DNA from 2 places in the Streptococcus sp. SI1 genome. Region 1 is predicted to be linked to the other one. Evidence: predicted binding sites of a transcription regulator. Region 1 holds the regulator's gene; the other holds the start of a gene.
The links. The regulator Rex, encoded in region 1, represses fermentation and respiration genes when NADH is low (regulators of the CRP and FNR family bind a similar motif). The targets are predictions, from matches to a motif close to TTGTGAANTANTTCACAA.

Region 1 (5,934 bases):
ACTTGACGAAAACCATTTCTTTAATACAATAGATTATGAATTAGAACTCGAAGTAACAGATGCTAAAATTGGAAAAAAACAATTCGACCACTTTTTACAAGCTCATCATATCCATTATAAATATGCAAAACCTAAAGTTGCAAGATTTGCTCAAAACTTATGAATAAAAAGCTGAAATTTTACTTATTTTTTGATAAAATGGAGTGTAGAAATCAAAAGGAGACTTAATAAGTTATGATGGATATACTGACGGATAAAACACAGATGAAGTTATTTGCACTAAATTCCAATCACGATATAGCCGAAAAAATTGCTAAAGCTGCTGGTGTTCCCCTTGGAAAATTATCCTCACGTCAATTCTCAGATGGAGAAATTCAAGTTAACATTGAGGAAAGTGTACGTGGTTTTGATGTATTTATCATTCAGTCAACGAGTTTCCCTGTCAATAATCATTTAATGGAACTTCTCATCATGGTGGATGCATGCAATCGTGCCAGCGCTAATTCTGTTAATGTCGTTATGCCATATTTTGGCTATGCTCGTCAAGACCGTACAGCTGCTCCTCGTGAACCAATTACGGCAAAACTGGTAGCAAATATGTTGGTAAAGGCAGGAGTTGATCGTGTTCTGACCCTTGATTTGCATGCCGTTCAAGTTCAAGGTTTCTTTGATATTCCTGTTGATAACCTTTACACTGTCCCTCTCTTCGCCAAACATTACTGTGAAAAGGGCTTGTCTGGTGAAGATGTTGTTGTGGTTAGTCCCAAAAATTCTGGTGTTAAACGTGCTAGAAGTTTAGCAGAGCATTTAGATGCTCCGATTGCGATTATCGACTACGCTCAAGACGATACCCACCGTAACGAAGGCTATATTATCGGAGATGTAGCTGGAAAAAAAGCTATCCTTATTGATGATATTTTAAATACTGGTCGTACATTTGCTGAAGCTTCCAAAATTGTTGAACGCGAAGGTGCAACAGAGATTTATGCAGTTTCTAGTCATGGTTTATTTGTTGAGGGAGCCGCTGAAAAGTTAGACAACTCTCCCATCAAAGAAATCCTGGTTACTGACTCAGTTGCAACGAAAGAAAAAACTCCGAAAAATGTTCAATACATTACTGCAAGCGAGCTAATTGGAGACGCAATCGTTCGTATCCATAAAAGAAAACCCGTTAGTCCTCTATTTGCCTATAATAAAAAGAAATAAGGAGAAATCTTGATTTATTTCGATAATGCAGCAACAACACCCATGTCAAAGGCTGCTATGACTGCTATGACACAGGTTATGGAAAATACCTTTGGTAATCCATCTAGTATCCATAACCACGGCAGAGCTGCTAACAAAATTCTTCGCAAAGAACGACAAGAACTTGCTGATCTACTTCATACTAAAAGTCAACATATCATCTTTACATCAGGTGGGACAGAAAGTAACAATACAGCCATAAAGGGGTATGCCTTAGCCCATCAAGATCAAGGAAAGCACATTATCACCACTGCTATCGAACATCATTCTGTGCTTGCAACTATTGAATATCTGGTAGATAAGTTTGGCTTTGAAGCGACTTATATCCAACCCCAAAATGGAGAAATCACAGCTCAGCAGATAAAAGAAGCTCTTAGAGAGGATACTATACTTGTCTCCACTATGTATGCCAACAATGAAACTGGCTACCTGCTTCCAATCAAAGAAATTGCTGAAGTTTTGAAACATCATCCTACCGCTTATCATGTGGATGCAGTACAAATTATGGGCAAATTACCTGTGTATCCTGAAAAACTAGGAATTGATTTTATGAGTGCATCAGCTCATAAATTTCATGGTCCTAAAGGCATTGGTTTCTTATATGCCAATCAGATGAAATTTGATAAATTTTTACATGGTGGAGATCAAGAAGATAAAAGACGTGCAGGCACTGAAAATTTAGCAGCTATCGCTGGAATGATTGCAGCTTTAAAAGAAAATCTCAGTTCTTATCAAGCAAATATTCACCATGTTGACAGTTTAAAAACACAACTGCTCACGGAGTTGGATGAGACAGACTATTATATCAACAATATTTCTCATACATTTCCCTATGTTGTAAATCTTGGCTTTCCTACACAGGCTAATGACTTATTACTAATGCGTTTAGACTTGGCAGGAATTTCTATTTCAACCGGATCTGCTTGTACAGCAGGTACAGTTGAACCAAGTCACGTTCTTGAAGCTTTTTATGGTAGTGATTCAAATCGTTTAAAGGAATCTATCCGCATTAGCTTTTCAGAACAAAATACTTCAGAAGAAGTTCACCAATTTACCACAATATTAAAAGAAATTTTAGGAGGATAAATAGATGGCTTTTGAGACCACTATTCACTTAAAAGATTGCCCATACAGCTACTCTCTTGGAGAAAACGTAAAAAAATTTACTTTGCGTGATAACACTTTCGCTGAAACAAAAGTTGGAAATTATGAATTGTCACGCTTATTAGAAAATGTTCCCAATAGTGGTGATGGTTTCCTATTAAAAATCATTATCAATAAAGAGCTTTCGGGTGTAAAAATCAATATTACAGACAAATCAGGACTTCGTTTGGTCAATATTTTTAAATCAGAGGCTAATCATATTATTCAGGAAAAATTTTATTTCCTAATGAATAGTTTGGTAGAACGTGGCATTTTCATCAAGAAAGATCAATAGGAAAATGACCTAGTTTAAAATCTTATTTTTAAACTAGCAGCGAAGTAATAAAGTAAGAGTAGGATAAAATGCAGAATCAAAAATTTTCTGCATTTTATCCTACTATTTTTCTATTTTTATCAAATAAGTTGATTTTTTCACAAACTTTCTATAAAATAGTCATTGAAAGGATGTGGTTTTGTGAAATCTGAAAAAAGTACAGTTATTCCACGTGCAACTGCTAAAAGACTCTCTCTTTATTATCGGATTTTTAAACGATTTAATTCTGAAAAAATCGAAAAGGCAAATTCAAAGCAAATCGCAGATGCTATCGGAATTGATTCAGCAACTGTCCGTCGAGATTTTTCTTACTTCGGGGAATTGGGGCGTCGTGGATATGGTTATGATGTAAAAAAGCTCATGAATTTTTTTGCTGATTTACTTCATGATCATTCGATTACCAATGTGATGTTGGTTGGTATCGGTAATATGGGACATGCCTTACTCCACTACCGCTTCCATGAACGTAATAAAATGAAGATTGTCATGGCATTTGACATTGACGAGCATCCTGAAGTTGGAACCACTACAAATGACGGGATTCCTATTTATGGTATTTCACAAATCAACAATAAACTAAGAAACGTAAATGTACAAACAGCTATTTTAACAGTTCCAAGCACAAAAGCTCAAGAAGTTGCAACTACTCTTGTGGAAGCTGGTATAAAAGGTATTCTCAGTTTTTCACCTGTCCACTTAACTGTTCCAAAAGATGTTGTCGTTCAATATGTTGATTTGACCAGTGAGCTACAGACATTACTCTACTTTATGAAAAAAGAACATTAAAAAAGCGTACCACTACTCATGAAGAAACCCATTATCGGAGCTACAGAAAATGAAAGACCAAATCCTTTTGCAATGATGAGTTATACTGCAAAAGGATTTGTAGAGGATATTAAATAAATTGGTGGAAGCCTTGTTATTTTACCAATTTGGGATGCAGATATGGCACACCCACTACATCCAGATGATTGATAAACTTATTCTAACGGATGGGCAAAATGTAGCTCCGCAATTTTATGGCGAAGAAAAACGATTGATAGGGATGATAGCACTTAGAACATGATGTATTTGAATTAACCCTAATTCATGAAGCTATCCAGCAGGATAAACCAATTTTTACTGTTTGTCGTGATGCACAATTATTTCAAGTCACAATGGGAGAACTCTTTATCAAGATATTGAACATTACTAGCAAGACACTTCTGCTGAGTATACTATCCAAAATTGGTCACTAAATCCGGCTCTATTTTAGAAAAGTATCAAAGATTCAGCAAAGAAGATTGAAGTCATAACACGGGATTCAAAAGACAACGCTATTGAAGCTATTGCAACAACTGATAAAATCGCTTATCTAGGAGTTCAGTGGTATCTCGAATATTTATTTGAAACACGTCTTAAAGATCGGCTTCTTTTTGACTATGTTGGTAATAAACTTTAAATCAATTCTGTTTCTTCTCGATAACTATAATAATCTTTCTCAGCGACGATGAGATGATCCAGTAAGATGAAGCCCATTAGCTCACATGCTTCTCTTACATGTTTGGTGACTTCATCGTCGTTTTTGCTAGGTAGTACCGCTCCTGAGGGATGATTATGTACTAATATAATAGATGTCGCCATATGTTTCACAGCATAGTGCAAAATTTCACGTGGTTCTGCTATACTGCGTGACACACTGCCGATAAAAATAGTCTGTTGATGAATTATTTTATTTTGAGTGTCTAGATATAAAGCAACAAGATGTTCCTGTTTTTTATGTCCTAATTCCTGTTGCATTTTTTTCGCTAATTTTTGGCTACTTAAAATCTGCTCTTGCATAATCAATTTTGCCTTGCTGATTCGTTGCCCTAATTCAACCATAGCTTGCAACTCAATAGCTTTGATACGACCAATTCCAGAGATTGATTGTAGTTCTTGTAGCGTCATATTACGTAACTCATTTAAACTAGAAATAGTTGATAAAATTCGTTGGGAAACTTGAAAAACAGTTTCTTTTTTATTACCTGTTCGGAGAAGAATAGATAATAATTCTTGATTACTCAATTGTTCTGCACCTTCTGCTACCAAACGTTCTCTTGGCAATAAAGAATCTTCCTGAAATGAAATACTATACATAAAAAACCTCCTCATATCCTTATTCGGAAAAAGAAGACTAAAATAAAAAATTTGAGAAAGCATCTCAAATTTTTTATTTTAACTTTTACATTTCAACAATTTTGCCTGTTTCAAAATAAACAACCCATTCACAAATATTTTTGGCATAATCGCCAATACGTTCTAAAAACGAAATTACTTGGAAGTAATCACGACCCGTAACGATCAAATCAGGATTAGCCTTAATTTCTTGCGTTGCTAGATCTCGAATATCATCAAAATACTGATTAATTTTCTCATCCATTGCTGCAACTTCATAAGCCTTATCCACGTCACCATTAAGGTAAAGTTCAAGTGCTGCTTCCACAAAATTTTTGACGTCACGTCCCATCTTGCTGATTTCTTCTTCGACAGATTGAATACGAACTTCTCCTTTCATGCGAATCGTTGCTTGTGCAATGGAAACGGCATGATCTCCCATTCTTTCCACATCACTACTTGCCTTCAAAACTGTAATAACAGTTCGTAAATCTTGTGAAACAGGCTGCTGCAAAGCAATGATTTCTAAAGACTTTTTCTCCAACTTTACTTCATATTCATTTACTTCTGCATCTTTTTCAATAACCTCTTTTGCCAATTCACGATCGTGGGTCACAAATGCACGAACTGTACGGTTAATCTGTGATAACACTTCATTTCCCATCGCATAGAATTGGTTATGGAGTTTTGCTAAATCTTCTTCAAATTGTACTCTAAGCATAAAATTTCCTTTCGTCAGATATAAAGAGGATTAATATTCCTCGTGATTGGCTGAACTAACAAAAAGTAGCATCCATCTTTCTAGCCAAATTTTCCTGTAATGTAATCTTCTGTTTCTTTATGAATTGGACTGAGAAACATTTCTTTTGTAGTATTAAATTCAATTAAATCTCCACTCAGGAAGAACGCTGTCTTGTCTGAAATACGGCTAGCTTGCTGCATCGAACGCGTCACCAGTAACATCGTATATTTATCTTTCAAGCCATGAAGTGTTTCTTCAATTTTTCCTGCTGAAATGGGATCAAGTGCTGATGTCGGCTCATCTAAAAGAATAATTTTTGGACTCGTTGCCAAAA
Region 2 (5,934 bases), on a different contig from region 1:
GAACTGGGTGGCTTATCAGGTCATGGGCAAGCTTGGAGTGAATGGAAAGTTGATTTCTTTTTCTGGGGAATCGGACTTGCGGCTAGTTTACTAACCATTGCGATTTTATATTTATAAGAGAAGTAACTCATTTTAAAGAATTTTTTCTTTAAGATGAGTTTTTTTATGGAATGTTTGCAAAAATTTTCTAAAAATTCGTAAATTTTCTTGAAATTATATGAAAATAGTGTATAATAGGTTCAATATTTAGTTGAAGGAAGTTGGTGATTATTACTTTTTAACGAAGAAAATGTTTTATTTTTTACTACCTAAGAATGTTTATTCGGTTTGGGTTTTAAGATGAAAATGAGGATGTTTATTTTTATTCATTACTTAGCTTATTTTTAGAAAATAGTGTATATAAAAGACTGTCTTTTGAATAAATAACCCATCTTTCTTAAGCAAGACCTTTACTTTTTGAAAACATTTCGGTATAATATGCAATGTAATAAGATGTGACATTAGAGGAGGTTTTATCTATGAAATCATCAAAATGGATTATTGCAACGGGAGTTGTACTAAGTGCTGGAATTTTATTGGCTGGTTGTGGCAAGTCAAGCTCTAGCACATCGACATATTCATATGTGTATACACAAGACTCAGATACGCTGAATTATTTGATGGCGAATCGAGCAACAACATCAGATGTTGTTACCAATTTAGTTGATGGATTATTAGAAAATGACCGATACGGGAACTTAGTTCCAGCACTCGCTAAGTCATGGACAGTCTCCAAAGATGGTTTGACGTATACGTATAAATTACGTAAAGACGCGAAATGGTACACATCAGAAGGCGAAGAGTACGCAGGTGTAAAAGCACAAGACTTTGTAACTGGTTTGAAATATGCTGCAGATAACAAATCCGAAGCTCTTTACCTTGTACAAGACTCTGTCAAAGGATTAGATGCGTATATCAAAGGGGAGACAAAAGATTTTTCAAAAGTAGGTGTAAAAGCTATTGATGATTATACAGTACAGTATACTCTGAGTCGTGCAGAAACTTATTGGAATTCAAAAACAACCAATAACATCCTCTTCCCAGTCAATGCAGCCTTCTTAAAATCCCAAGGAAAGAATTTTGGTTCTGTAAAACCGAGTAGCATTCTTTACAACGGTCCATATCTGCTGAAGTCTTTGACGGCTAAATCCTCTATGGAATTTGCAAAAAATCCTCATTATTATGACAAAAAGAATGTTCATTTAGACAATATAAAGTTGACATATTATGATGGATCGGACCAAGAAGCGCTTATTCGAAACTTTACTGAGGGTGCTTATAGTGCAGCTCGTCTTTATCCAAATAGTTCTAGTTTTGCTTCTGTTAAGAAACAGTATAATAACAATATCATCTATAGTTTACAAGATGCGACCAGTTACTATTATAACTTTAACTTAAATCGTCAGTCTTATCACCATACATCTAAGAAAACAGATGCTCAAAAAACTGCAACACAGGAAGCAGTACTCAATAAAGCATTTCGTCAAGCAATCAATTTCGCCTACAATCGAATGTCTTATGGTGCGCAAAGCAATGGGAAAGATGGAGCGACAAAAGTATTGCGGAATACACTTGTTCCACCAACGTTTATTTCAATTGGTGATAAAACATTTGGGGATCTCGTATCTTCCAAATTGGTGAAGTACGGTTCAGAATGGTCTGATATGAATTTGGCTGATGCACAGGATGCTTACTACAATCCAGCAAAGGCAAAAGCAAAATTTGCACAAGCAAAAGCAGAGTTGCAAGCTAAAGGAGTTCAGTTCCCAATTCATTTGGATGTACCGGCTGATCAGACAAGTAAAATTGGCGTTCAATGGGAAAGTTCTATGAAACAATCCGTTGAGTCTGTTTTAGGAAAAGAGAATGTTGTCATTGATATTCAACAAATGAGTTCAGATGAACTGAACAACATTGGCTACTTTGCTAATACTGCTGCTCAAAAAGATTATGATTTATACAATGGCGGATGGTCAGGGGACTATCAAGATCCATCAACTTATCTAGATACCTTGAATACAAAAAATGGTGGTAGTTTGAAGAACTTTGGCTTGGAACCTGGTCAAGAGAACGATAAGATAAAAACTGTTGGTTTGGATACCTATACTACAATGCTTGAGGAAGCAAATGCTGAAACCAATGAGACGAAGCGTTATGAGAAATATGCTGAAGCGCAGGCGTGGTTAATTGATAGTGGGTTGACAATGCCAAATCTTTCTCTTGGAGGAACACCATCTGTGACAAAGACAGTTCCGTTTAGCCGTTCATATTCTCTAGTAGGAATTAAGGGTGGTTCAAGCAACTACTTTAAATATGTTAAGTTGCAAGATAAAATTGTGACGACCAAAGAATACGAAAGTGCTAAAAAGAAATGGCTGAAAGAAAAAGAAGCTTCTAATAAAAAAGCACAAGATAACTATGAAAATCATGTAAAATAAGTACAAGAAATTTCTATGGCTACTAAGTTTCATAGAAATTTCTTTTTGTACGAAATGGACTATCATTCAAGTTCTTTTTAATAATGTTACCTAACATAAACATTTAGGATTGTTGATTGGATGCTTCACTTTTTTCAAAAATTTTCTTGACAAGCCTTAGCTGTCCTGTTATATTAGTAAAGTATTCAATCGCGGGGATGGTGGAATTGGCAGACGCGCAGGACTAAGGATCCTGTGACCGCTTTAGGTCGTGATGGTTCAAGTCCCTCTCTCCGCATGAGATAAGCTGGTTTTGGTCAGAGAGGAACTGAGGGTAAAATTCAGGCAATCCTCTATGCGCGTGAGCAGGATGTGCCTATGTTGGGCATTTGCTTGGGTATGCAGTTAACCTGTGTCGAATTCGCCCATCACGTCCTAGGCCTGGCAGATGCCAGCTCAGCGGAGCTTAATCCAGACACATCGTATCCAATCATTGACCTCATGCGTGATCAGATTGATGTCGAAGACTTGGGTGGAACGCTGAGACTGGGGCTCTATCCTTCTAAACTTAAGCGCAATTCTAAAGTAGCGGCAGATTATGACTATCAAGAAATCGTGCAACGTCGTCATCGCCATCGCTATGAGTTTAACAATGCTTTCCGCGAGCAGTTTGAGGCAGCCGGATTTGTATTTTCTGGAGTTTTACCAGACAATCGCTTGGTCGAAATAGTGGAAATCCCAGAAAACAAATTCTTTGTGGCCTGTCAGTATCACCCAGATCTTTCCAGCTGCCCGAACCGACCTGAAGGTCTTTATACGGCCTTTGTCACAGCAGTGGAAGAGCCAGGAGAGATAGACTTGCTTTTTCTAGGATAAGCGATTTTTTTAGAGAAATGTTATAATGAAAAACAAAAGGAGGGAAGAAGATGTTTCTAAACATTTTAGCTAGTATTCGTACTAATAATTTTCAAGACGAGCATTGTATAGAAAAAATCCAAGCTCTCTGGCAGGAACAAGAGGGGGCTGTGAAAGAAGCTTTTGCCCAAGGGGAACCAGTCTATGCTGTCTATCATGATTATGCTAGTGATTACAAAGGAGACTACAGTCTCTCCATCTGCCGTTTGACAGATGGGGAACTCTATGATTTTGATACCTCTGAGCAGACCTATCAAGTGTTTGAAGCGGATAAGGAGGATTCTCAAGCGGTTCTTCATGCTTGGCAGAGGATTTGGCAGGCAGAAGAAACAGGTGAGCTTCATCGGGACTACACTATTGACTTTGAAAAATACGATCCTGACCAAACTGTGGCTGTCTTTGTTGCGACTCAGAAGCACTGAGTTTTCTGTGTTCCTGTCTTAGTTTTATTTTCGCTTAGATTTCCCAGTCTTGCTGCTTGAGTAGAAAGTTGATTTTTTGAAATAAAGTCAAAATTTTCTTGACAAGCCTTAGCTGTCCTGTTATACTAGTAAAGTACTCAATCGCGGGGATGGCGGAATTGGCAGACGCGCAGGACTAAGGATCCTGTGACCGCTTTAGGTCGTGAGGGTTCAAGTCCCTCTCTCCGCATGAGATAAGCTGGCTTCGGTCAGTTTTTTTGTTTTATCATTTTGAACTGTGAGGCAGGAAATTTTGTTTTATAAGAGAAAACGCTTAAAAAATTAGGAAACACTGGTATTTTTTTCTGAAAAGTGATAAAATAAACAATGTAAGTGGGGAAACCCATAAAAATAAATAGGAGGCCTAATACTAATGGCAATCGTTTCAGCAGAAAAATTTGTCCAAGCAGCTCGTGACAATGGTTATGCAGTTGGTGGATTTAATACAAACAACCTTGAGTGGACTCAAGCTATCTTGCGTGCAGCAGAAGCTAAAAAAGCTCCAGTACTTATCCAAACTTCTATGGGTGCTGCTAAATATATGGGTGGTTATAAAGTATGTAAACTCCTCATTGAAAGCCTTGTAGAATCAATGGGAATTACTGTACCAGTTGCTATTCACCTTGACCATGGTCATTATGAAGATGCGCTTGAATGTATCAAAGTTGGTTACACTTCAGTTATGTTTGATGGTTCTCATCTTCCAGTTGAAGAAAACCTTGAAAAAGCTCGTAGAGTGGTTGAATTTGCGCATGCAAATGGAGTATCAGTGGAAGCTGAAGTCGGTACTATCGGTGGTGAAGAAGACGGTATCATCGGTGACGGTGAATTGGCTCCAATTGAAGATGCAAAAGCAATGGTTGAAACTGGAATTGACTTCCTTGCAGCAGGTATTGGTAACATTCATGGACCATATCCAGCTAACTGGAAAGGTCTTCACCTTGATCACTTGCAAAAATTGACAGAAGCTGTTCCAGGCTTCCCAATCGTATTGCATGGTGGCTCAGGTATTCCAGATGATCAAATCCAAGCAGCTATCAAATTGGGTGTGGCAAAAGTCAACGTAAATACTGAGTGTCAAATTGCTTTTGCTAAAGCTACTCGTAAATTTGCTGCTGAATACGAAGCAAACGAAGCAGAATACGATAAGAAGAAACTCTTTGACCCACGTAAATTCTTGAAATCAGGTTTCGAAGCAATTACAGAAGCTGTTGAAGAACGTATCGACGTATTCGGTTCAGAAGGTAAAGCTTAATTAGGTTATAGAACAAAAAATCTCGCTACGGCGGGATTTTTTTCTATATCTTTGGGATAAAAGTAGGCCTTGTCTGAGTTGAATTAAGAAGTTGTAAAATTTTTGCTTGACAAAACAAGTCAACATGGTAGAATAAGGAGGTAGCAATCGCCGATTTAGCTCAGTTGGTAGAGCAACGCACTCGTAACGCGTAGGTCGTAGGTTCAAGCCCTATAATCGGCACTATTGAAGGTCTTCATCATATTGAAGGTCTTTTTGTTTATTGTCTATAAAATGTGGTTGTGTAAAAAGCAATAGAATCTAGTCAATTTATGAAACATAAGTAGCTTATTCAGATCTCGTAACCACTTACCTGTCCAAATGAACCACTTACTGAAAATCGCTTGAATTTCATATGACAATTGGTATAATGAATAAAGAAAAGTGAGAGGAGCGTTTATGAAAATTCGAGTAGAACTAGATTCTAATTTGGAAGAAGCAGAAATTGTCATTAAGGCGCCTCGCTTTGATGAGCAGATAGAGCGTATTCAGCGTTCCTTGGAAGAAGTTGCCAAACCGTCCATTCTTTTTTACAAAGATACGAGCGAATATTATGTTGATTTAGCAGATATCCTTTTCTTTGAAACGGATGGAAATAAAATTTTTGCGCATGCTCGGAATAATGCTTATGAAGTCAAACTAAAATTGTATGAGTTGGAAGAATGCCTGCCGCGATATTTCTGTCGTATTTCTAAATCAACGATTACAAATATTAAAGCAATCTATTCATTAGAAAAGTCTTTTTTCAGGAACGAGCAGTATTCGTTTCTATGATACCCATAAGCAAGTACATGTATCTAGGCATTAT

Region 2: the regulator Rex is predicted to act here: its motif matches at 4,143-4,160, upstream of PCY10_RS05550 (class II fructose-bisphosphate aldolase).

Annotation. Positions count from the first base shown of each region.
Region 1 covers NZ_JAQFJE010000001.1:245,135-251,068, reverse strand. Annotated here, with positions in the region: gene PCY10_RS01285 (CYTH domain-containing protein) at 1-163, shown strand, start outside; gene PCY10_RS01280 (ribose-phosphate diphosphokinase) at 247-1,206, shown strand; gene PCY10_RS01275 (cysteine desulfurase family protein) at 1,216-2,331, shown strand; gene PCY10_RS01270 (DUF1831 domain-containing protein) at 2,336-2,683, shown strand; gene PCY10_RS01265 (redox-sensing transcriptional repressor Rex) at 2,864-3,508, shown strand; partial or broken gene PCY10_RS09660 (gamma-glutamyl-gamma-aminobutyrate hydrolase family protein) at 3,527-4,163, shown strand; gene radC (DNA repair protein RadC) at 4,160-4,840, opposite strand; gene phoU (phosphate signaling complex protein PhoU) at 4,926-5,579, opposite strand; gene pstB (phosphate ABC transporter ATP-binding protein PstB) at 5,660-5,934, opposite strand, start outside.
Region 2 covers NZ_JAQFJE010000003.1:268,312-274,245, reverse strand. Annotated here, with positions in the region: gene mraY (phospho-N-acetylmuramoyl-pentapeptide-transferase) at 1-117, shown strand, start outside; gene PCY10_RS05575 (peptide ABC transporter substrate-binding protein) at 519-2,477, shown strand; tRNA gene PCY10_RS05570 (tRNA-Leu) at 2,669-2,754, shown strand; partial or broken gene PCY10_RS05565 (gamma-glutamyl-gamma-aminobutyrate hydrolase family protein) at 2,766-3,332, shown strand; gene PCY10_RS05560 (effector binding domain-containing protein) at 3,383-3,793, shown strand; tRNA gene PCY10_RS05555 (tRNA-Leu) at 3,937-4,022, shown strand; gene PCY10_RS05550 (class II fructose-bisphosphate aldolase) at 4,206-5,087, shown strand; tRNA gene PCY10_RS05545 (tRNA-Thr) at 5,237-5,309, shown strand; partial or broken gene PCY10_RS05540 (LytTR family DNA-binding domain-containing protein) at 5,526-5,934, shown strand, end outside.